Regions from separate parts of the Rhizobium beringeri genome, predicted to be linked through region 1. Evidence: predicted binding sites of a transcription regulator. Region 1 holds the regulator's gene; each other region holds the start of a gene.
The links. The regulator PhoB, encoded in region 1, activates phosphate uptake and scavenging genes when phosphate is short. The targets are predictions, from matches to a motif close to TGTCATNNANCTGTCAT.
Positions count from the first base shown of each region.

Region 1 (5,334 bases):
GGGTGCCATCATCGTCCTGCTCCTGTTCCTGATCGTCATGAACATGGGCGCCATCCTCTTGCGTCGTCGCTTCGAGCGCCGCTGGTAAACGGAGTTACACATCATGAACATGTTGACGGAAGCTGCAGTTGAAAAGGCGCTGGATCACAAGATGAGCAACGTCCCGTATAAGATGATCGGAAAGGATGTCTCGGTTTACTACGGCGAGAAGCGCGCGCTTTTCGATGTGAACCTGAACGTCCGCGAAAACACCGTAACCGCCCTGATCGGCCCGTCCGGCTGCGGCAAGTCGACCTTCCTGCGGAGCCTCAACCGCATGAACGACACGATCGACGGCTGCCGCGTCACCGGCAAGATCACCCTCGACACCGACGATATCTATGATCCCGATATCGACGTCGTCGAACTTCGCGCCCGCGTCGGCATGGTCTTCCAGAAGCCGAACCCGTTCCCGAAGACGATCTACGAAAACGTCTCCTACGGCCCGCGCATCCATGGCCTTGCCAAGTCGAAGGCCGATCTCGACCAGATCGTCGAGACCAGCCTGCAGCGCGCCGGCCTCTGGAACGAGGTCAAGGATCGCGTGCACGAGTCCGGCACCGGCCTGTCGGGCGGTCAGCAGCAGCGCCTCTGCATTGCGCGTGCCGTTGCCGTCAGCCCTGAAGTCATCCTGATGGACGAGCCCTGCTCGGCGCTCGACCCGATCGCTACCGCCAAGGTCGAGGAGCTGATCCACGAGCTGCGCGAGAACTACACGATCGTCATCGTCACCCACTCCATGCAGCAGGCCGCGCGCGTCTCGCAGCGCACCGCCATGTTCCACCTCGGCAACCTCGTCGAGGAGAACGACACCGACAAGATGTTCACCAATCCCGACGATCCGCGCACCCAGGATTACATCATGGGTCGCTTCGGCTGATTTTGGCGACATCAAGCCTTCCCGTTATTCGAGGATAAAGCCCCATGGCATCGACACATATTTTTTCTGCCTATGATGATGATTTGAAGTTCCTGTCCAGGCGGATTTCCGAAATGGGCGGCCTGGCCGAGCAGATGGTCAGTGAATCCGTACGCGCCCTCGTCAACGGCGATACCGCGCTGGCGCAGAAGGTCATTTCGGACGACGTGATCCTCGATCACGCCGAACGCGAAATCGGCGACAAGGCGATCGTCACCATCGCCCGCCGTCAGCCGATGGCTTCGGACCTGCGCGAAATCATGGGTTCGATCCGCATCGCCGCCGATCTCGAACGCGTTGGCGACCTCGGCAAGAACACCGCCAAGCGCGTCATCGCCGTCCAAAGCACCGGCGTTCCCCGCAAGCTCGCCCGCGGCCTCGAGCATCTGTCCGAGCTGGCGCTCGTCCAGCTCAAGGAAGTGCTCGATGTCTACACCAATCGTTCCGCCGACAAGGCGAATGCGATCCGCGAACGCGACAACGAGATCGACGCGATGTACACCTCGCTGTTTCGCGAGCTCCTGACTTACATGATGGAAGATCCGCGCAACATCACCAGCTGCACGCATCTTCTCTTCTGCGCCAAGAACATCGAGCGCATCGGCGACCACGCCACCAACATCGCCGAGACGATCTTTTACATGACGACAGGCGCGCAGCCGGAAGGCGACCGTCCGAAGGACGACAGCGCCAACACCGTCGGCGCGGTCACCGAATAACCGCCCACACCCGCCGCTTGCGTGCGCGCCCATCCGGGCGCGCAAGAGGTCGCAGCCAATTCTGATTTTGCGCAGGATGCAGTGCTTAAATCACTCCCGATTTAAGGATCATGCGCGAGGAGACCGACACGCATGATCCCGAGAGTTGCAGTTGTTGAAGACGAGGAAGCCCTCAGCGTGCTTCTTCGCTACAATCTCGAAGCGGAAGGCTTCGAGGTCGATACCATCCTTCGTGGCGACGAAGCCGAAATGCGGCTTCAGGAGCGCACGCCCGATCTTCTCATCCTCGATTGGATGTTGCCCGGCGTCTCCGGCATCGAGCTCTGCCGGCGCCTGCGCATGCGGCCGGAAACCGAGCGCCTGCCGATCATCATGCTGACGGCGCGCGGCGAAGAGAGCGAGCGTGTTCGCGGATTGTCGACGGGCGCCGACGATTATGTCGTCAAGCCCTTCTCGACCCCGGAACTCGTTGCCCGCGTCAAAGCGATGCTGCGGCGCGCCCGTCCCGAGGTGCTGTCCACGGTCCTGAAATGTGGTGACATCGAGCTCGACCGCGAGACCCATCGCGTCCATCGCAAAACCCGCGAAGTCCGCCTCGGCCCCACCGAATTCCGCCTGCTGGAATTCCTGATGTCGTCGCCGGGCCGGGTCTTCTCCCGCTCACAGCTTCTCGACGGCGTCTGGGGCCACGACATCTATGTCGACGAGCGCACCGTCGACGTCCATGTCGGCCGCCTGCGTAAGGCGCTAAATTTTTCCAACATGCAGGACGTCATCCGCACCGTCCGCGGCGCCGGTTATTCGATGGAAGCCTGAGGGCTGCCGCTCGGCCGACGGCTCTTTCGTCATGCTCGGGACAAGTCCACTGCCATTCCGTTCACTCTAGTGGCGGCCCCTCACCCTAACCCTCTCCCCGTAAAAACGGGGAGAGGGGCCGTGCCCTATGAGAGGTGAGTGGGAATGGAGAGGTCGCGGCATATCCCCTTCGCCCCGGTTAAGGGGGCCGAAGGACGGGTCGAGACCCGTGGCTCGACCCCGGTGGTAGCGGCAGCCGGATGAGGGGCAGCCACCGGTACGAACCAAAATCGCATAAAAAAACGGGCCGCTCGGCCCGTTTTCTGCATTCTAACGATGGTCACGCCGCTCAGCTGGCCCGCGCTGCTGCCCGGCGGCGTTCGTTGACCGGCTGGTAGGCGAGCTTCTGGTGGTAGCTGCAATAGGGCGAATTGTCGGGGGATTCGCAGCCGCAGAAATGGAAGTCGTCCTTCAGGGGATCGCCGACCGGCCACTTGCAGGTGCGTTCGGTCAGTTCCGTCAGGCCGAGGCGTCGGGAAATCGGCACGACCACGTTGCCTCTCGGCACGTATTCCATTTCCTCGATCGTTTCGATCTCGATCTCTTCCTTCAGCATGGTCGCGCCCTGCTGGCGGGTAACGGTGCGAGTGGCGACCCGTGAGGTGTAGTTCGGCGCGCGCGGCGCCGATGTATTGCGCTTCGGCGTTCGTGCCGCGGTGTTGGTGCCGCCGGCCTTGGCGCGGCCCGGCAGGCTCAGCCGGTGCACTTTACCGATGACCGCGTTTCTGCTGACTCCGCCAAGCTGCGCAGCGATCTGGCTGGCGCTCAGTCCTTCGGCCCAAAGTTTCTTGAGTTTCTCGACCCGCTCGTCTGTCCAGTTCATGCCCTGTCTCCACCTTTTGCGTTGGTGATGGCAGAATCCCTCACCGTTGTCCCGGGAGCTCCGAAACAAGAAACGCTTGATCAATTTTGGTGACTAGTTCCGCCGCATGCAGTCTAGTAATTGATCTTTAACCTAGTGTGAGGCTGACTCCGTGACAAGAGTCGCATGAATCCGGATGAATCGATTTCGTAGTTTTCCCCAACTTGCTGCCCCTGCGTGGCATTTCTGCAATAATGCCTGTTGAAGACTGAAATTGCCGCTGTACACCCTTGCTGCATACGCTAAGGGCGCAGTTTTGTTGACATTGCAGCGCGAAAAGGAAATAGTGCCCCTCGCCGCCGCAAGGCGGCATTTTTGATTTTTCGGGCCTGGTTTCCTTAGCCGGAGTCATTGCCCGGCAACTTTGATGGAGATCGCGCCATGGCTGAAGCCGCGCCGCTTTATGACACCTATTCTCGTGCCCCGCTGCGGTTCGAGCGAGGCGAGGGCGTGTGGCTGATCACCGAAAGCGGCGAGCGATATCTCGATTTCGGCGCCGGCGTTGCCGTCACCTCCGTCGGCCATAGCAATCCGCATGTTGTGGGCGCGCTGAAGGAACAGGCCGATAAGGTCTGGCACCTGTCGAACATCTATGAGATCCCCGGCCAGGAGCGTCTGGCAAAACGGCTGACGGACGCCACCTTCGCCGACAAGGTGTTCTTCACCAATTCGGGTGCCGAGGCGCTCGAATGCGCGATCAAGACGGCGCGCCGCTATCAGTTTTCCAAGGGTCATCCAGAGCGCTTCCATATCATCACCTTCGAAGGCGCCTTCCACGGACGGACGCTGGCGACCATCGCCGCCGGCGGCCAGGAGAAATATCTCGAAGGCTTCGGCCCCAAGGCGCCAGGTTTCGATCAGGTGCCTTTCGGCGACATCGAAGCGGTCCGCGCCGCAATCACCGATGTCACGGCTGGAATTCTCATCGAGCCGGTGCAGGGCGAGGGCGGCGTCCGTCCTGCCACCACCGAATTCATGAAGGCGCTCCGCCAGCTCTGCGACGACAACGACCTGCTGCTGATCCTCGACGAGGTTCAGACCGGCGTCGGCCGCACCGGCAAGCTCTTCGCCCATGAATGGTCGGGCGTGACCCCCGACATCATGGCTGTCGCCAAGGGCATCGGCGGCGGTTTCCCGCTCGGCGCTTGCCTTGCCACCGCCGAAGCCGCCTCCGGCATGAAGGCCGGCACGCATGGCTCGACCTATGGCGGCAATCCGCTCGCCATGGCCGTCGGCAGCGCCGTGCTCGACATCATCCTTGCCGATGACTTCCTCCAGCATGTGCGCGATGTAGCACTGGTCTTCCGCCAGGGCCTCGCCTCACTGAAGGATCGCTACCCCGATGTGATCGAAGATATCAGAGGCGAGGGGCTGTTGCTCGGCATCAAGGCTGCCGTTCCCTCGGCCGAGCTGCTGCAGGCGATCCGCGCCGCGCATCTGCTCGGCGTGCCCGCCGGCGACAATGTCATCCGCCTTCTTCCGCCCCTCGTGGTCACCGCCGAGGAAGCCCGCGAGGGCCTTGCCCGCATCGAGCGCGCCGCCGAGAGCATTCGCGCCTCCAAGGTCAAGAAGACGGCTTGAAGAGATTGCCGCCTTCGGGCGCAGCACAGGTAAGAAGACTATGGCTCCTAAACATTTTCTCGATCTTTCGGCGGTCACATCAGCCGATCTCAGAACCATCATGAACGATGCGCTCGCCCGCAAGCAGGCCTTCAAGGCCGGCACGGGCGACAAGCCGCTCGCCGGCAAGATGCTGGCGATGATCTTCGAGAAGCCCTCGACGCGCACCCGCGTCTCCTTCGACGTCGGCATGCGCCAACTCGGCGGCGAAACGCTGTTCCTGTCCGGCACCGAGATGCAGCTCGGCCGCGCCGAGACGATCGGCGACACCGCCAAGGTGCTGTCGCGTTATGTCGATGCGATCATGATCCGCACCACCG
Region 1 covers NZ_SILG01000001.1:180,227-185,560, forward strand. The annotation lists gene pstA (phosphate ABC transporter permease PstA) at 1-88, shown strand, start outside; gene pstB (phosphate ABC transporter ATP-binding protein PstB) at 104-919, shown strand; gene phoU (phosphate signaling complex protein PhoU) at 964-1,677, shown strand; gene phoB (phosphate regulon transcriptional regulator PhoB) at 1,810-2,493, shown strand; gene ELH03_RS01000 (GcrA family cell cycle regulator) at 2,822-3,355, opposite strand; gene ELH03_RS01005 (aspartate aminotransferase family protein) at 3,776-4,975, shown strand; gene argF (ornithine carbamoyltransferase) at 5,016-5,334, shown strand, end outside.

Region 2 (5,334 bases), 4.4 Mb from region 1:
CCTCGACCCAGTTCAACGGCGGTCACGAGAACAACCTTCTCGCTGCCTATGACGGCAAGGTCGACATTGCCGTCGACGATAGCTCGGGCATCGGCGACTTCAAGGACGGCTACACCTCCGGTACCTTCCGCAAGGAAGTCGACAAGGGCGCCGTCGATCCGAACAAGCTGGTCGAAGTATGGCGTTCGCCGCTGATCCCGAACGGCCCGCTCGTCGTTCGCAACGCTCTCGGCGAAGAGTGGCAGACGAAGCTTGCAGCCTTCTTCACGGCTCTGCCGGAAAAGGATCACGAGTGCTTCGCCGCTGTCGAAGGCGGCGATTACAAGGGCTACGCACCTGTCAAGCACGACTTCTACAATGCCGTCGTCGACGTCCGTAAAGCTGCCATCGGCGGTTGATCGAGCCGTTTCGAATGGGGGCGGCCGGCAACGGCCGCCCTCTATCTTTTGACTACAGCGCCGCGCGTCTTAGACGCGCAAAGGACGCTGCAGCACTTTGAATTGCTGCATAATTCTATCCTCAAATCGATTCCGATTTGAGGATAGAATTATGCAGTAGGCGAGGCGTTAATGACTATTGCCGATACACAGCCGCACATGCAGAGCGCCAAGGAGATCGGCACCGCCTGGGACCGGATGGTCGCCAAGCGCCGCTTCTATACCATCCTCGGCCTGGTTATCCTCATTGCGGCTTTCGTCAGCTCCGTCCGCTTCGCCGACGAGAGCAATGCCGGCCATTTCTTCGACCGGCTGCCGCATCTCTTCGACTTCCTGAGCTGGCTCATCCCCAAGGATTGGCACGACGTCTGGCGCGCGTTGTTTGATATAGCGAGCGTCAACGACAAGGGCGGCGAGGAATTCAATTTCGACAGGGGCCGCGTCTACGTCTGGGGCGCCTTCTACATTCCCGAATATTTCGAGCTGATGATCGTCACCATCAACGTGGCGCTGATCTCGACGATCATCGCCTTCGTCTTTGCCGTCCCATTGAGCTTCTTTGCCGCGCGCAACCTGACGAATTCATGGCCGTTGCGCATCTTTACCAAGCGGCTGATGGAGTTCCTGCGCGCCTTCCCTGAAATCGTCATTGCCGGGCTGTTTTCGGCGATCCTGTCGATCGGGCCGGTCGCCGCCATCATCGCCATCACCCTGCACACGATCGGCGCGCTCGGCAAACTCTTCTACGAAGTGGCCGAAAATATCGACATGAAGCCTCACGAGGGCATGAAAGCCGTGGGCGCCAACTGGTGGGAGCGCGTGCGCTTTGCCGCTCTGCCGCAAGTGCTGCCGAATTTCACCTCCTATGCGCTGCTGCGCCTTGAGATCAACGTGCGCGCCTCGACCATCATCGGCGCGGTCGGCGGCGGCGGCATCGGCGAGGAGCTGAAGCTCTCGATTTCGCGCGGCTTCGGCGCCAAGACGGTGGCGCTCGTGCTGCTGCTGTTCGTGACGATCGTCGCCGTCGACCAGTTCTCCGCATGGCTGCGCCGCCGCCTTGTCGGCGAGCACGCCTTCCTCCTGCAACATTGAGGCCGCCATGACGGTGATCGACGCAAACCGCATGCACGAGATAGAAACGCGCTATCCGGAATATTTCCACCGGTCGTTCCGTCAGCGTTTCGGCGGGTTGATGATCCTCATCGCGACGCTGCTCTACAGCCTCTATGCCGTCTGGTTCTTCGACCTGCCCAAGCTTTTTGCCGAAGCCCATTGGGAGCGCGTCGGCATCTATCTCAGCCAATGGGTGAGCTACGACGTTCGGCCGGAATTCCGCATCGAGGATGACGGCTCGATCGACATCCGCTATCCGCGCTTCTCGCCGCTCGGCGACAGTCCGCATCCGGACTGGCTGGTCAACAATCCCGACGGCAGCATCACCGTTTCGGTCAGCGGCACCAGCCGCAGCGTCACCGTCTCGAAGAACGAGACGATCGTCACCGCGCATGGCGTCAGCGTCCCGGTGGAAGTTTCGAGCGGTGCGCCGAAAGTCGTCGGACCGGTACCCGGCTGGATGACGGTCTATGATGACAACGTGCTGGCGGATCTCGGCTTTGCCGGCAATGTCAGCATATCAGTCGACCGGGTGAAGATCCGCAAACGTTTCATCGGCTGGGCGAATTTCATCTTCGACACGCAATCATCCTTCTTCGACAAGCCGGTCGGCGAGGTCGTCAGCCTCATCGTCTCCGGTCCGCGCATCAAGCCCGACCAATCCAACCTGTCGCTCGCCTTCGACGATATCTGGAACAACAGCGAATGGCAGCACGGCGACGTCTGGACCAAGCTTTTCCAGACGATCGTCATGGCGTTCCTCGGAACGCTGCTCGGCTCGCTTACCGCCTTTCCGCTCGCCTTCCTGGCAGCGCGCAACATCACGCCGAACCGCCTGCTGAACCAGGTCCTGAAGCGCTTCTTCGATTTCCTGCGCTCGGTCGATATGTTGATCTGGGCGCTGTTCCTGACGCGCGCCTTCGGCCCCGGCCCGCTCGCCGGCAGTGGTGCGATCTTCCTCACCGAGACCGGCACGCTCGGCAAGCTCTATTCCGAAGGCCTCGAGAATATCGACAACAAGCCGCGGGAAGGCATCAAATCAACAGGCGCTCAGACCGTGCTTGTTCATCGTTACGGCATTATGCCGCAGATCGTTCCCGTCTTCGTCAGCCAGACGCTCTACCAATGGGAATCGAACGTGCGCGGCGCGACCATTATCGGCGCCGTCGGCGCCGGCGGCATCGGCCTCAAGCTGTGGGAGGCCATGCGCACCAATGCCAACTGGGAAAACGTCGCCTACATGGTCATTCTGATCCTGATCGTCGTCTTCATTTTCGACACCGCCTCGAACGCGCTGCGCCACCGGCTGATGGGCACGAAAGCCCACTGACCCATCCATCAAAGCAGTGGCGGCGCTGCCGCCATCATCATTCTGTCACGGAAATCTTTTAGCCGGGAGCCTGCTTGCGGTTCGCCGCCAAATCACTGCACAGTGCCCTCCCCGTTTGGACGATCTCCAGGATAAAAGCCTTGCGCTACGCTCTCTATTTCTCGCCGCCGAAGGATGATCCCCTGACCGGCGCGGCCTCGTTCTGGCTCGGCCGCAATGCTTTCACCGACGAGACCTATCCTGCGCCGGAATATGCGCAACTGGGCGCGGCAGAGCAGTTCGAGCTGACCGCCGACCCGCGCCGCTACGGCTTTCACGCCACGATCAAGGCGCCGTTTTCCCTCGCCTCCTCGGTCACCGAGAAAGATCTCATGACCGTTGCCGAGGATTTTGCCCAGCGCACGCAAGCCTTCGAGATTCCTGAGCTCGTGCTCGGCCAGCTCGGCCGTTTTTTTGCCCTCGTTCCCGGTTCACTTCATCAACCTCTTCAGGATTTCGCCGCGAAGGTGGTAAGGTCCTTCGAACCGTTCCGCGCAGCGCTTTCCGAGGCCGATATGGCGCGGCGCAATCCGGAGAAGCTCAGCGACAGCCAACGCGCCCATCTGCAGCGTTGGGGTTATCCTTACGTCATGGAGGATTTCGGCTTTCACATGACGCTGAGCGGCCAAGTGCCCGAGACACGTGCTCAGGTGATGAAAGCGATCCTGACAGAGCGTTTTGCCGATTTCACCGGCCGGCCGCTTTCGATTTCCGGCCTTGCCGTCTTCATCGAGGAGACGCGCGGTGCCCCGTTCAAAGTTCATTCCTGGCTGCCGCTTGCCGGCGCCAAAAGCTGAAAGACCTGACGACATGAGCAAAGAGACCGTGTTTTCCAACGCCCGCATTGTTCTCGAGGATGACATCCTCTCCGGCTCGATCCTCATCCGCGACGGGAAGATTGCCGACATCTCCGAGGGTAACTCGGTAGCCGGCGAAGATTTCGAAGGCGACTACGTCATTCCAGGCCTTGTCGAGCTGCACACCGATCATCTCGAAGGCCATTATCAGCCGCGTCCCGGCATTCGCTGGAACAAGACCGCCGCGGTCCAGGCGCATGACGCCCAGATCGTCACATCGGGCATCACCACGGTGTTCGACTGCCTGCGCATGGGTGCGGACGAGGACGGCGGATTCGAACATGGCGAGATGCGTGAGATGGCCGATGCCATCCAGTCGGCGGAGAAGGAAGGCAGGCTGCGCGCCGAGCACCTCATCCACCTGCGCTGCGAGGTCTCGGCCGACAATGTGCTCGAACATTTCGCCGATTTCGAAAACGACCGGCATGTGCGGCTCGTCTCGCTGATGGATCATGCGCCCGGCCAGCGTCAGTTCCAGACGATGGACCAATATATTTTCTACTACCAGAAGAAGCGGGGACTAAGCGACGAGGCCTTCGCGCGTTTTGTCGCCAAGCGCCAGGCAGAATCGGCGCGCAATTCGACGCCGCACCGCAATGCCATCGCCAAGGTTTGCGCCGAGCGCGGCATCACCGTGGCAAGCCATGACGACGCGACGCTCTCGCATGTCGACGAGGCGATCGACAACGGTGTGCGCCTGGCCGAGTTCCCGACCAGCTTCGATGCCGCCCGGGCATCACACGAGCACGGCATGAGCGTGCTGATGGGCGCGCCGAACATCGTGCGTGGCAAGTCGCATTCCGGCAATATCGCCGCCCGCGACCTTGCCGAGATGGGCGTGCTCGACGTGCTTTCCTCCGACTACGTGCCGCTCAGCCTGCTGCATGCGCCCTTCATCCTCGCCGACGAGGTAGAGAGCATCAGCCTGCCGAAGGCGATCGCCATGGTGACGTCGACGCCCGCCCGCACCGTCAGCCTCGACGATCGCGGCCGGATCGCAACCGGGCTGCGCGCCGATCTTGTCCGCGTCCACCGCTCACATGGCGTGCCGGTGACGCGCTCCGTCTGGCGCCAGGGACGCCGTGTCGCATGATGCCGCACGAACCCCACGCAGGAGCCGGAGCCGAGCGCGGCATCATGGTCGTTGTCGTCGGCCCGAGCGGTGCTGGCAAGGACACATTGATGAACCTCGCCGCCCGGCGTTTTGCCGGCCGTGAGAACGTGCATTTCGTCCGCCGCGTCATCACCCGCCATCGTGACGCCGGCGGCGAAGATCATCTTTCCGTCTCCCTCGAAGGGTTTGCCGCCATGGAGCAATCGGGCTCCTTCGCCGTCTGGTGGGAAGCGCACGGCCTGAGATACGGTATTCCGGCCGAGGTCTCGGTGGCGCTGTCGAGAGGCCATGTCGTCGTCGCCAACGGCTCGCGCTCGGCACTTCATCGCTTTCAGGCCGCCTTCCCGCGGCTGAAGGTCATCAACGTCACCGCTCGCCCCGAAGTGCTCGCCGGCCGGCTGGAGGCACGCGGACGCGAGACGCACGAAGATATTATGGCACGGC
Region 2 covers NZ_SILG01000001.1:4,551,335-4,556,668, reverse strand. The annotation lists gene phnD (phosphonate ABC transporter substrate-binding protein) at 1-398, shown strand, start outside; gene phnE (phosphonate ABC transporter, permease protein PhnE) at 570-1,529, shown strand; gene phnE (phosphonate ABC transporter, permease protein PhnE) at 1,537-2,880, shown strand; gene ELH03_RS22545 (DUF1045 domain-containing protein) at 3,021-3,716, shown strand; gene ELH03_RS22540 (alpha-D-ribose 1-methylphosphonate 5-triphosphate diphosphatase) at 3,730-4,869, shown strand; gene phnN (phosphonate metabolism protein/1,5-bisphosphokinase (PRPP-forming) PhnN) at 4,866-5,334, shown strand, end outside.
Region 2: the regulator PhoB is predicted to act here: its motif matches at 2,913-2,929, upstream of ELH03_RS22545 (DUF1045 domain-containing protein).

Region 3 (5,334 bases), 140 kb from region 1:
CCTCCGGACGCGCCATTGGAACAACGGGCTGACCTCATTCGCGTTTATAAATCCGAACGCCGCATGGTCCTTTTGAGAGGCGATGCTCCCATCTCTACATACCGGATTTCTCTCGGCACGGCTGCCGATGCCGGGCCAAAGCAACGAGAAGGTGACGAGAGAACACCTGAAGGACGTTATGAAATAGACTGGCGAAATCCAAAGTCCATGGCCTATCTGAGCCTGCACATCTCCTATCCAAACCCGGATGATCGGCGCAACGCTGAAGCGGGAGGTTTTCCCGCCGGGGGCGATATCATGATCCACGGGCTTCCCAATGGCTGGGGCCTCTTCGGAAACGTCCATCACCTGTGGGATTGGACGGATGGCTGTGTTGCAGTAACCAACTCGGAGATGCGGGATATCTGGGCTCGCGTCCCCAACCATACACCGATAGAGATCATGCCCTGAAGCATTGCAGGGCCTGGCGCCTAGCTCGCGAAGCGGCCGGCATCGGCGCCGTAATAATTGAGGTAGCGGTCCGAGATGCTGGAGATCGGCAGCACGATCAGCACGTCAGTCGTGTTGAAGGCATGATCGACGACCGCGCTGGAGCCGACCATCGCGCCGAGGCGCAGATAGCCCTTAATCAGCGGCGGCAGCGCCATCAGCGCCCGCTTCGGGTTGATGGCCTCGACGGGCATCAGGTCCATGTTGCGGGCGAGATCCGGCAGCGCCCCGACGGCCCATTCGTTCTTCGCCAGCACATTATGGTAGAGGAAGGACAGCGCCAGTGCGTGGCTTTCGAGATAGACGCCGGGGAACGAGGCGCAGCCGAACATGGCGCTGACGCCGTGTTTCAGCGCATAGGCCCAGTTGCCCTGCCACAGGAGTTCGACGGTGCGCTTGGTGCGGTATTCCGGCAGCACGCAGGAGCGGCCGAGCTCCATGAAGCGCTTGTCCGGATGTTTCGCGATAAGGCCCTCGATTTCGAATTCGGAAGCCGAGTAAAAACCGCCATTGGCGATGGCGACATCCTGGCGCAACAGCCGGTAGGTGCCGACGATCTGGTCTTCCGGATCGCCCTCGATCGAGCGGTCGAGAACGAGAAGATGGTCGCAGACGGCGTCATAGGCATCGACATCACGCTGGCGGCGCATGGCATCCAGCGGCAGCTGCGCCTTCATTTCGTCGACGAAGACGCGGTAGCGCACGGCCTGGGCAGCATCGATCTCGCGCGCCGTGCGGGCAAGGCGGGTCTCCAGATTGCCGATGCGGCCGAGGATATCGCCGTCCTTCTGCACCGCAGCCGTCGAGGGCCGTGCAGCCTCCGCGGTGGTGTCACGATTCAGGATGTCGATGGCGGACATGACGATTCTCCCGTTGCCGGCTTATCGACGCCATAAAACACTTCTCTGCGACAGGAAAGTGACATTTTGAATTTCAAAGCGCAAGAAGCGTGCCGGTTCCTGAGGCGCTCACCGCGCCTCTGCCCGGCGGGCGGAGAGTGCGGCGACCGCCTGAACTTCGGTCAGCAGCCGCACCGGATCGACCGGCTTTACCATGACGCGGTTGGCGCCGTTGAGCAAGACCTGACGGCGTGATTCGTCGCTCTTGTCGGCAGTCAGCACGATCACCGGCACCGAGGCGAGATCGAGCCGCCGCTCGTGGCCGCGCAGGCGTCCCAGCATGTCGATACCGTTCCCACCCGGCATCGAGAGATCGCTGATGATGATATCGGGCCGGGCATTCGCCTCGCAGAGCGCGCAGTCGAGCAGCGACTCGAAATCTTCGACATGGCGTACCTTATGCCCGCCCTTTTCCAGGACGACGCGCACCAGCATGGCATTGATCGGATCGTCCTCGCCGAGCAGGATGCTGAGCCCGCTGGCGGGAACCATCGTCTCCGCCACCGAAAGGCCGAAGCCCGGCTGGTTGTCGTTCAGCGCGTCGCGCTTCTCCATGCCGCGCATGCGCCCGCGCAGCACGTCGATCAGCGACTGTTCGCGCAGCGGCCGGATCAGCCAGGCATCGAAGAGGTCGAGCGGATGGGCGCTGCGTTCTTCCGGGTTGACGAGCAGGACCTTACGCAGGCCGAGGGCGGCGATTTCGGCGCGATCGGCAAGATGGTCGGAAAATTCCGCCGACATGCGATGGTCGATGATGATATCGGTCGGCCGCCGTCCGCCCTTTGCCAATCCGAGCAGCGTCGTGCGCGCCGTCTCGCCGTCGCCGACGAGATGGCAGAGGCCGCCGAGCGCGGTGATCGTCTCGGCGATGGCGGTGCGCGCGGCACCTGCCGGCGCCAGCAGCACGACGCTGTTGCCGGCAAGCAGCGTGTTTCGCCGGTCGGGGCGCTCGCTGCCGATATCGACCGGGAAGCGGATGGCGAATTCGCTGCCTCTGCCCTTTTCGCTGGCAACCGTCAGAGTGCCGTTGAATTCGCGCATGATGCGGGCGGAGATGGCAAGGCCGAGCCCGGTCCCGTTGCTCTTGTCGGCAACGGTCCCGCCCTGCTCGAACTCGCCGAAGACGCGCGCCTGCTCCTCCACCGTCATGCCGGGACCGCTATCGGTCACGGTGATCAGCAAGTCGCCGGCGTCGAGCGACACGCGGATGAAGACGCCGCCGACCTGGGTGAACTTCACGGCATTGCCGATGACGTTGAACAGAACCTGGCGCAACCGCGCCGGGTCGAAACTCATATTCTCAGGGACATCGGATGACACGGTGGCGCCGATCTCGATACCCTTTTCGTGCGCCCGGTGGGCGAGCATCTCGACGACACTTTCCAGAAGCTTGCGCAGCGATTCCGAGCGCGGGTGCAGCGCGAAGCGGCCGACCTCGATGGTGGAGAAGTCGAGCAGATCCTCGACGAGCTGGGTCAATGCATGGCCGGACTGGCGGATGTTCGCGAGATAGTTCTGCTGCTCCTGCGTCAGCCGCGTCTCCGCAATCAGATGCGTCATGCCGAGGATGCCGGAAAGCGGCGTGCGCACCTCGTGGCTGACGGTGGCAAGCAGCCTCGATTTGGCGGCGCTGTTATATTCGGCCTTCTGGCGGGCCTCCTCGCGGCCCTGCGCGATGAGCCGCTCGTCGGTCACGTCGCGGGCAACGCTCTGCAGCAGCAGGCGGCCGTTCGCCGGGTCGCGGGTAACGACGTCGCGCCAGAGGAAGATGCGCTGGCCTTCCGGTGTCGAGATCTCGACATCGTAGCAGTGCGATATCGGACCGGGGCGGAAGGCCAGGCCGATCTCCTCGCAGGTTCGTCCTTCCGGACGCAGGCGCCCGGTCAGGCGGCGAAAAGTGTCGTTGGCGGAGATGATGCGCCGGTCCATGGTGCGGCTGACCGTGATGTCGCCAAGCACGTCGTGCACGTCGGCAAACAGCTTTGCGCCGGCGTTCCAATCCGGCATGGATTGACCGGGACGCTGCCCGGCCTTGCGCGACCGAACCATCAGCAGGGCATAACTGGCGATGACGGCAAGACCAAGAACGACGAGACCGCCCGAAAGCAGCAGCGGATCGCCGGCATGGGCAAGCAGCATCAGGATCGTTGCGGCAAGAAGGCCGGCGCCGCCCAGCCAGTAGAACAGCAGGCGCCTTGTCGCTGCGGGCCCGCTCTGGTGGTCATCGGCTCCCCGGGGTGCCGAGGCGTTCGGTCGTGAGGAAACGGCCTCCATCCGCTTCTCATGCGGCTTAGCGGCGGGTCCACCGAAGGCGGCGGACAATCTTTCCTGCAACTGTCCCAGGTTCTGCATGCTACCTGGCTAACATGAGGCCCGTTCCGAATGCCTTCAGGATTTCGATAAGATTTTAGCGGCCGGCCTTTTTCGGCAGCAGCAGCTCGTCGAGAATGACGCAACCGGCGCCGATGGTGATGAAACTATCGGCGAGATTGAAAACCGCGAAGGACCAGCTCTCGGTGTAGAAAAGAATGTAATCGATCACATGTCCATAGGCGAAACGGTCGACGAGATTGCCGATCGCCCCGGCGATGATCAGCGCATAACCGAGATGAGCGAGCCAGCGATCCTTCGCCGTGCGGTACCATAGCCAGATGACGAAGGCGACGATGACGAGCCGCATGCCGACGATGAACCAGCCATCCATGCCGGACAGCATCGAAAAGGCGACGCCGAGATTGTAGGTGCGGTAGAGCGCCAGCATCGGAATGACCGGCACGACCTCCTGTAGCGGCAGGTAGTGATCGACGGCGATCTTGACGACCTGGTCGATGAGAACGGCGACGACGATGAAGAAGAGGATCGGTGCCGGGCGCGAAAACAGCGCGGGGCGTGCAAGCGTCTGTTCGGTCATTTGCCCTCGGCAAGTGAGAGGAGATGGCGGCGCGCCTCGAAAAGCATGACGGCGGTGGCGACAGCGAGGTTCAAGGAATCGGCGCGGCCCTGCTGCGGAATGCGGGCAAGCGCGTCGGCCTCCTTGGCCAGTTGCTCCGGCAAGCCGGATTGTTCGTTGCCCATCAGGAGCACGACAGGCTTTTTCCGGTAGTCGATCGTCCGGTAATCGACCGCGCCGGCAAGATGCGTCGCGACGACGGAAACGCCGGCCGATTTCCGCCAGGCGATGAATTCTTCAGGGGTTGCCCGCGCGACCGGAACGGCAAAGACCGAACCCATGGTGGCACGTACTGTTTCGAGCGAGAAGGGGTCGGTCGTTTCTCCGACCAGAATGATGCCGGAAGCGCCGGCCGCATCGGCCGTGCGGATGATGGTGCCGAGATTGCCGGGGTCACGCACCCGGTCGAGCGCCACCCATGTCTCGCCTTCTTTCGGCCGAATGCCCTTAAGCGGCGCCCAACGCTGCTCGAAGATGCCGACGACCATCTGCGGGTTGTCGCGGCGGGTGATCGAGGCGATCACCTTTTCGCTGACTTCGAGCACCAGCCCGCCCGAAGCGACGGTCCTGGCCGCCATCTGCTCGACCAGCGGCTTGCCTTTGGCGGCCTTGGCGTAGACCAACGTGCGGATCGCCCAGCCGAGTTCGATCGCATCGATGACGAGCTTCAGTCCCTCGGCCAGGAAAGTACCGCTTTCCTCGCGCGACTTCTTGTTCGTCAGCGCCTTGATGTCCTTGATGATCGGATTGGCGAGCGAGGTGACTTCCTTCACCTGCCCGACCCTGCGCGGTCCCTGATCGTGGAAGTCCTTGCTCATTTCGGCACCCAGCGGGAAAAGAGGGAGGTGGAAAGCGCGCGGCCCGGTGTCTTGCCGTCGGTGCCGGCTTCGCGAATCACCAGCTCGCCGGATTCCACCACGCCGCCGGCGCCCCGCATCGTCTCGCGCATCAGCTCGTGGATCGAATAGAAGCTGGCGCGGATCGAATAGGCCGTCA
Region 3 covers NZ_SILG01000001.1:35,279-40,612, forward strand. The annotation lists gene ELH03_RS00170 (L,D-transpeptidase family protein) at 1-450, shown strand, start outside; gene olsB (l-ornithine N(alpha)-acyltransferase) at 471-1,349, opposite strand; gene ELH03_RS00180 (hybrid sensor histidine kinase/response regulator) at 1,458-3,740, opposite strand; gene lspA (signal peptidase II) at 3,796-4,299, opposite strand; gene ELH03_RS00190 (TrmH family RNA methyltransferase) at 4,296-5,156, opposite strand; gene ELH03_RS00195 (class I SAM-dependent methyltransferase) at 5,153-5,334, opposite strand, start outside.
Region 3: the regulator PhoB is predicted to act here: its motif matches at 1,397-1,413, upstream of olsB (l-ornithine N(alpha)-acyltransferase).

Region 4 (5,334 bases), 2.7 Mb from region 1:
TTCCAGTTCTTTGCGCTGCCGGCAAAGACATTGATATCGGTCGGCCCATTGATGCCGGGAATAACGCCGGTCGAGGTATATTGCCAGAAGGCCCAGCGGCGGTCGGAATAGGTCACCTCGGGGTGTTTTGCCACCGAACGGACCCAGAAATGATAATCCTGGAAGTAGCCGGCGAGATTGTCGCGATGGAAATCGACCGAGGTATAGATGATCGGGCGCTTGCCGTAATAAGCCTCCAGCCGGTCCATGAAACGCTGCATTTCGGCGCGCACCGTTTCAGCGTCGGGGCGGTAGCGGCAGGTCTTCGATTCGGCGTTCCATTCGACGTCTAGCACTGGCGGCAGGCGCATGGCCTCCTTCGGCACGTTGCGGATGAACCAGTCTGCCTGCTGATCGGCCGAAGAGCAGAAATAATAGAAATGATAGGGGGCGTGCGGGATGCCGGCGGCGCGGGCTTCGCGCCAGTATTCGTCGAAGCGTGGATCGACCCTGTCCTTGCCTTCGGTTGCCTTGATGAAGGCGAAGGCGACACCGGAATTCTTTACCGTGCCCCAATCGATATCGCCCTGCCATTTGGAGATATCGATGCCATGGACCTGGTTCTGTTGCGGATGCTTCGGACCGAAATCCTGCGGATCGGTATCCTTGAAGCGCATCTTCGGCTTGATCGATGCCGTTTCGAGATAGTCATAACCGGAAGAAGTGCAGCCGGCCAGCATGATGGCAAGGGGCAAAACGCAAAACAAAAGCCGGCGCATGGGCGTCCCGTCGTAACTCGAATGATCTTTTTGCCCCACAACCTGACCTTCGAAAAAGACGAGTCAGCAGAGGATAACCCTCTTTTCACCATATCAACGTAAAAAATCGGTTAGTTTCAAGCGAATTATAAGCGCTTGCTGATAATGGCAGCCCGCCAGGCATAACCGCCGCCGACGGTATCGAACAACAATATCGCGTTGTTTTCATGGGCTTGCGCTTCCAGAACCTCACGCAGATCGGGGCGCGGGGTGACGTGGAATTTCGCAAGCCAGGACTGCAGCATGCGCCGGAACCAGGCTGGCAAGCCTTCCTGCTGGCCGAAATCGACAATGTGCAGCTGGCCGCCGGGATTGAGTGCGGCGATCGATGCATCGACGGCGCGCTCCCAGTCCGGGATCATCGACAGGGCATAGGAAATCAGGATGCGGTCGAAGCCGCTGACGCCGAATTCGCGCGGCGTGAACGCCGTGGCATCGGCGACGCGGAATTCCGGGATCGTCGCCTTCGTGGCGAAGGTCTTGCGTGCCGAAATCAGCATTTCCTGGGAAATGTCGAGGCCGAACAGCTTGGCGGTCGGGAAATGCCTGTGGGCGAAGGCCATGTTGCGCCCGGTGCCGCAGCCGACTTCAAGCAGGGTGCCGCCTTCGGGCACGTCGAGATTGCGGATCGTGCTGTCGCGGCCAAGAAGATAATATTTGCGGGTCAGGTCGTAGATATGCCGCTGGTAGCGGTACATGCCATCCATGAGGCTGGCATGTTCACCGCTCTTTCCTGCCGTCTCAGTGCCGACCTTGCTCACGCCTTCTTCCCGTAAATGTGGAAGCCGCCGTAGATTGCCGAACGATCGAGCGCGGTCAGTTCAAGCGACTTCTCCTCGAAATAATCCCATTGGTCGCGGATCGCCGGAGCCAGGCGGCCTTCGATGATGCTTTTTTCGGCGGCGGTGCGGAAGATCACGCGGGCGCCTTCGCGCGCCGTGCGGGTGATTTCCGTCCAGACGTCGTTCAACTGCTCGTCCGTCATCCAGTCCTGTGCGTCGAGCAGGATGTAGCGATCGCGCGAGGCGGCCGGCTCGCGGGCCAGAAGCTCGGTGAAGCTTGCGTGGTGGACGTTGACGCGGTCGACATTGGCACGGATCACCTGATAGTGCTCCGACTTCAAATAGGTCGGCAGCGGGCCTTCCGCTTCGGTGCCGTAGCGGCGGCCGAAGGCCTGCCAGGCGAAATAGTTGTCGCTCATCGGGAAATGACAGGCGAGCTTTTCCAGGCGGTGCTTCAGCACCGGCGCGATCGAATGATCAGCGGCAAGGCTTGCAAGTTCGTCATATTGCTGCGGCGGAATGCCGAGGCCGAAGAGCGAGCTCTTGCGACCGGTGATCCAGCGCACGACCGGCTTTTCGAAGAGCGGTGCGATTTGCTCGTCGAAGAACTGGCGCTGCTCGCGGATCGAGCGGGTCTTGGTCATCTCGCGCAGCTTGACGCCATGCAGGCGGGCAAGAAGGTGGGCGGCGCCGATGAAGCGGCCAAGCAGGCCGGTCTCGTAGATGTTGCGGTCGAAGACGGTGACGCGGCGGCGGCCGAACTTGCGGCCGTTCCAGTAGCTGCGGGTCGCCTCATCGAGGCGGGCGGCGAGATGCTGGTCGTAAGCGCGGCTGTTCGACTTCTCGTTCGGCATCGCCAGGAAGCGGACGAGATCGGCATGGCCGGGAAGGTGCTTGAAGGCGGCAAGCTTCAGGCGGTTCAGCGCAATGTGGTGCGGGTTGAGATCGACGACGTCGATCGAGACCGGCGCCTTGGAGAGATAGGCGAGCATGTTGCAGCCGCCGGAGCCGATGGTGACGATACGATGGTTGGGCTTCAGCTCCATCGCCTGCATGTCGAGATCCGGATCCTCCCAGATCTGCGGATAGACGAGGCCGGAGAAGAGAAGGCCGAAGAGACGCTCGGAAAAGCCATCCTTCGAAAAAGCCTTGTGGCGGAGAAGGGCGTCCTTGAGTTTCCGGTTCTTGCGGAAGCCGGCATCCGGTGCAAATTCTGACATGAGTCTGTCACCTTTTTAGCGTTCAGGGCGTGTAGCGCGCCTCTGCTACAGTTTGATGACGCGGGCTGCGGAGGCGCCGTTCTTCGGAGGCTTCGACCTCCTCGGGCGACCGACCGTATGGCTCTCCTGGGAAAGTGATCGGGACGATGGCCGTTCTTCGCTTCAGGCCCTTTCCGGCGCGTGTGATTCCTGCTTCTCTCCCGGCATGGAGGAATGCCATGCGATTTGTCCTGCGTATCCTGAAGGCGCTTGCTCTCCTTCTCGTTCTCGTCGTCATCGCCGCGGCAGGCTGGCTCTTCATCCGGCCGCCGGAACTGCTGCGCGTCGGCGACGGCTATGCCGCCAAGATCGTCTGCTCCAATGTCTTCATCGCCGGCCGAGGGGCCGAGGATGTGTTTCACGACGATGTCCAGGCGCCTGGAAATCCGCTGCTGCGGCTGGTGCGTGTCAGCGTCGACCGCGACAACGACCGTGTGACGGCGCGCTTCATGGGGCTGTTTGCGCCGAGTTATGCGCTCTATCGCGGCGCTTTCGGCTGCACGAGCGTGCCGGACGGTAATTTCGAGGCGGCGGCGAATGCGGCGCCCTTCGATCCGCCGGCCAAGATGCAGGCGAATGACGCCTTGTGGCCGGAGGGCGAGGGCATCGACAACCCGGCGGACGGGAAGGTCGCCGCGCTGCTTGCCGATGCCGGCGTTGCCGGCCCGGCAATGCGGGCGATCGTGGTGGTGCGCAACGGCCGCATCGTCGCCGAAGCCTATGGCCCCGGCTTCTCGGCAAAGACGCCGCTAATCGGCTGGTCGATGACGAAGACCGTGAATGCGGCGGTCCTCGGCCGGCTGATGCTCGGCGGCAAGATCTCCTTCGACGATGATAACCTGTTGGCGCAGTGGAAGAACGATGCGCGCGCCAGAATCAAGGTTTCCGACCTGCTCGGCATGGAGAGCGGCCTTGCCTTCAACGAGGACTATGGCGACGTCGCTGATGTGACGCGCATGCTCTATCTCGATCCCGACATGGTATCGCTGCCGGCCAATGCACCGATGGAGGCAGCACCTGGCCAACGCTTCCGCTACTCGAGCGGCACGGCCGTGCTGCTCTCGCGCATCTGGATGGACAGGGTCGGCAATGCGCAAGCAGCCTTTTCCTATCCGCACGACGCCTTGTTTTCGCCGCTCGGCATGACGAGCGCGGTGTTCGAACTCGATGCGCGCGGCACGTTTGCCGGAAGCTCCTATCTCTATGCGACGGCGCATGACTGGGCGCGCTTCGGGCAGTTTCTGCTGCAGGATGGCGTGTGGAACGGCCAGCGACTGTTGCCGGAGGGCTTCGTCGGCGCCATGCGCACCCCGACGGCAGCGTCGAACGGGCGCTATACGCAGGGTCAGGCTTGGCTCGCTCCTGGCGGCTCAAGCGCCGCGTTTGGTCTGCCGGAGGATACGTTCTGGCTGACGGGGCATGACGGGCAGAGCATGGCGATCGTGCCTTCCGCCAATCTGGTCGTCGTCAGGCTTGGCCTGACGCCAAGCCGGCTCGACTACCAGCCGCAGATGCTGCTCAAGGCGATCCTGGCCGCATTGCCGCAACCGGGTGGGTCGCAACAGCAGGCGGGATCGCAACGGCAGACACAGCCGCAGCCATAGGCCGGGGCTTCAGCCGTTATCTCCAGGTTTCAATAATTACCTTGGGCGATGTCGGTCATGCCCTTGCGCTTGGCGTCGTAATAATAGCCGCGCGCATAGAGGCGGACGGCATCGTCTTCCTTATTGTCGGAGACGAGCCAGGCGCCGCGCAGATATTTCGCGGCATATTTGATGTTGGTCTCGGCATCGAAGAGGCCGCCCGGAGCGCCGTCATAGCCCATCGACCTGGCGGTGTTGTACTTGATCTGCATGAGGCCGAAATAGCCGCGCTTGTTGTAAGCCTTCGGATTATAGCGGCTCTCGCGATGGACGATGCGGTGGAGCAGCGTCTCGGGAATCTCGTAGACCTTCGAATATTTGGCGATGAGCTTGGTGACGAAGCTCTTCTCGACCGTCGGCGCATCGTCTTTGTCGTCGTCGCTGAACATCGGGGGCGCCGTCGGCGGATCGATCGGCCCGGATTCGTCGAAACCATAATCCATGCTGGCGCGTGGCGTGGTGTCAACTGCGGCAAGTGCTGCAAGCGCACTGTTTTGCGGTGTCGCGGCAAAGGCAAGCTGCGTCGTCGGCTGTGCGGGCGCTCCCGGACGCGGCGTCGGCACGACGGACTGGATCGCCGTCATCTCGGGCGTCAGCGGAATCTGCGCATAGGCTGCCGGCTGTATGCCTGCCTGCATGGCGAGATCGGCAGCCTGAGAGGTTGCCACGGTCGGCATCGCCGTTGCGGTCAGGGAGGGGGCTGATGCCTGAGGAATGGTGGCGCCAGCGACAGCTGTGCCTTCGGCTGTCGGGATCGCGGCGAGCGTTGCATCTTCGCCCGGCTTCGGCATCGGTACGACGGTCTGGGCGGCTGTCAGTTCGGCCTGGGACGTGTATTCGACGCTCGTGCATC
Region 4 covers NZ_SILG01000001.1:2,834,766-2,840,099, reverse strand. The annotation lists gene ELH03_RS14390 (glycoside hydrolase family 25 protein) at 1-758, opposite strand, end outside; gene ELH03_RS14385 (class I SAM-dependent methyltransferase) at 884-1,558, opposite strand; gene ELH03_RS14380 (BtaA family protein) at 1,555-2,799, opposite strand; gene ELH03_RS14375 (serine hydrolase domain-containing protein) at 3,018-4,442, shown strand; gene ELH03_RS14370 (lytic transglycosylase domain-containing protein) at 4,472-5,334, opposite strand, start outside.
Region 4: the regulator PhoB is predicted to act here: its motif matches at 2,844-2,860, upstream of ELH03_RS14380 (BtaA family protein).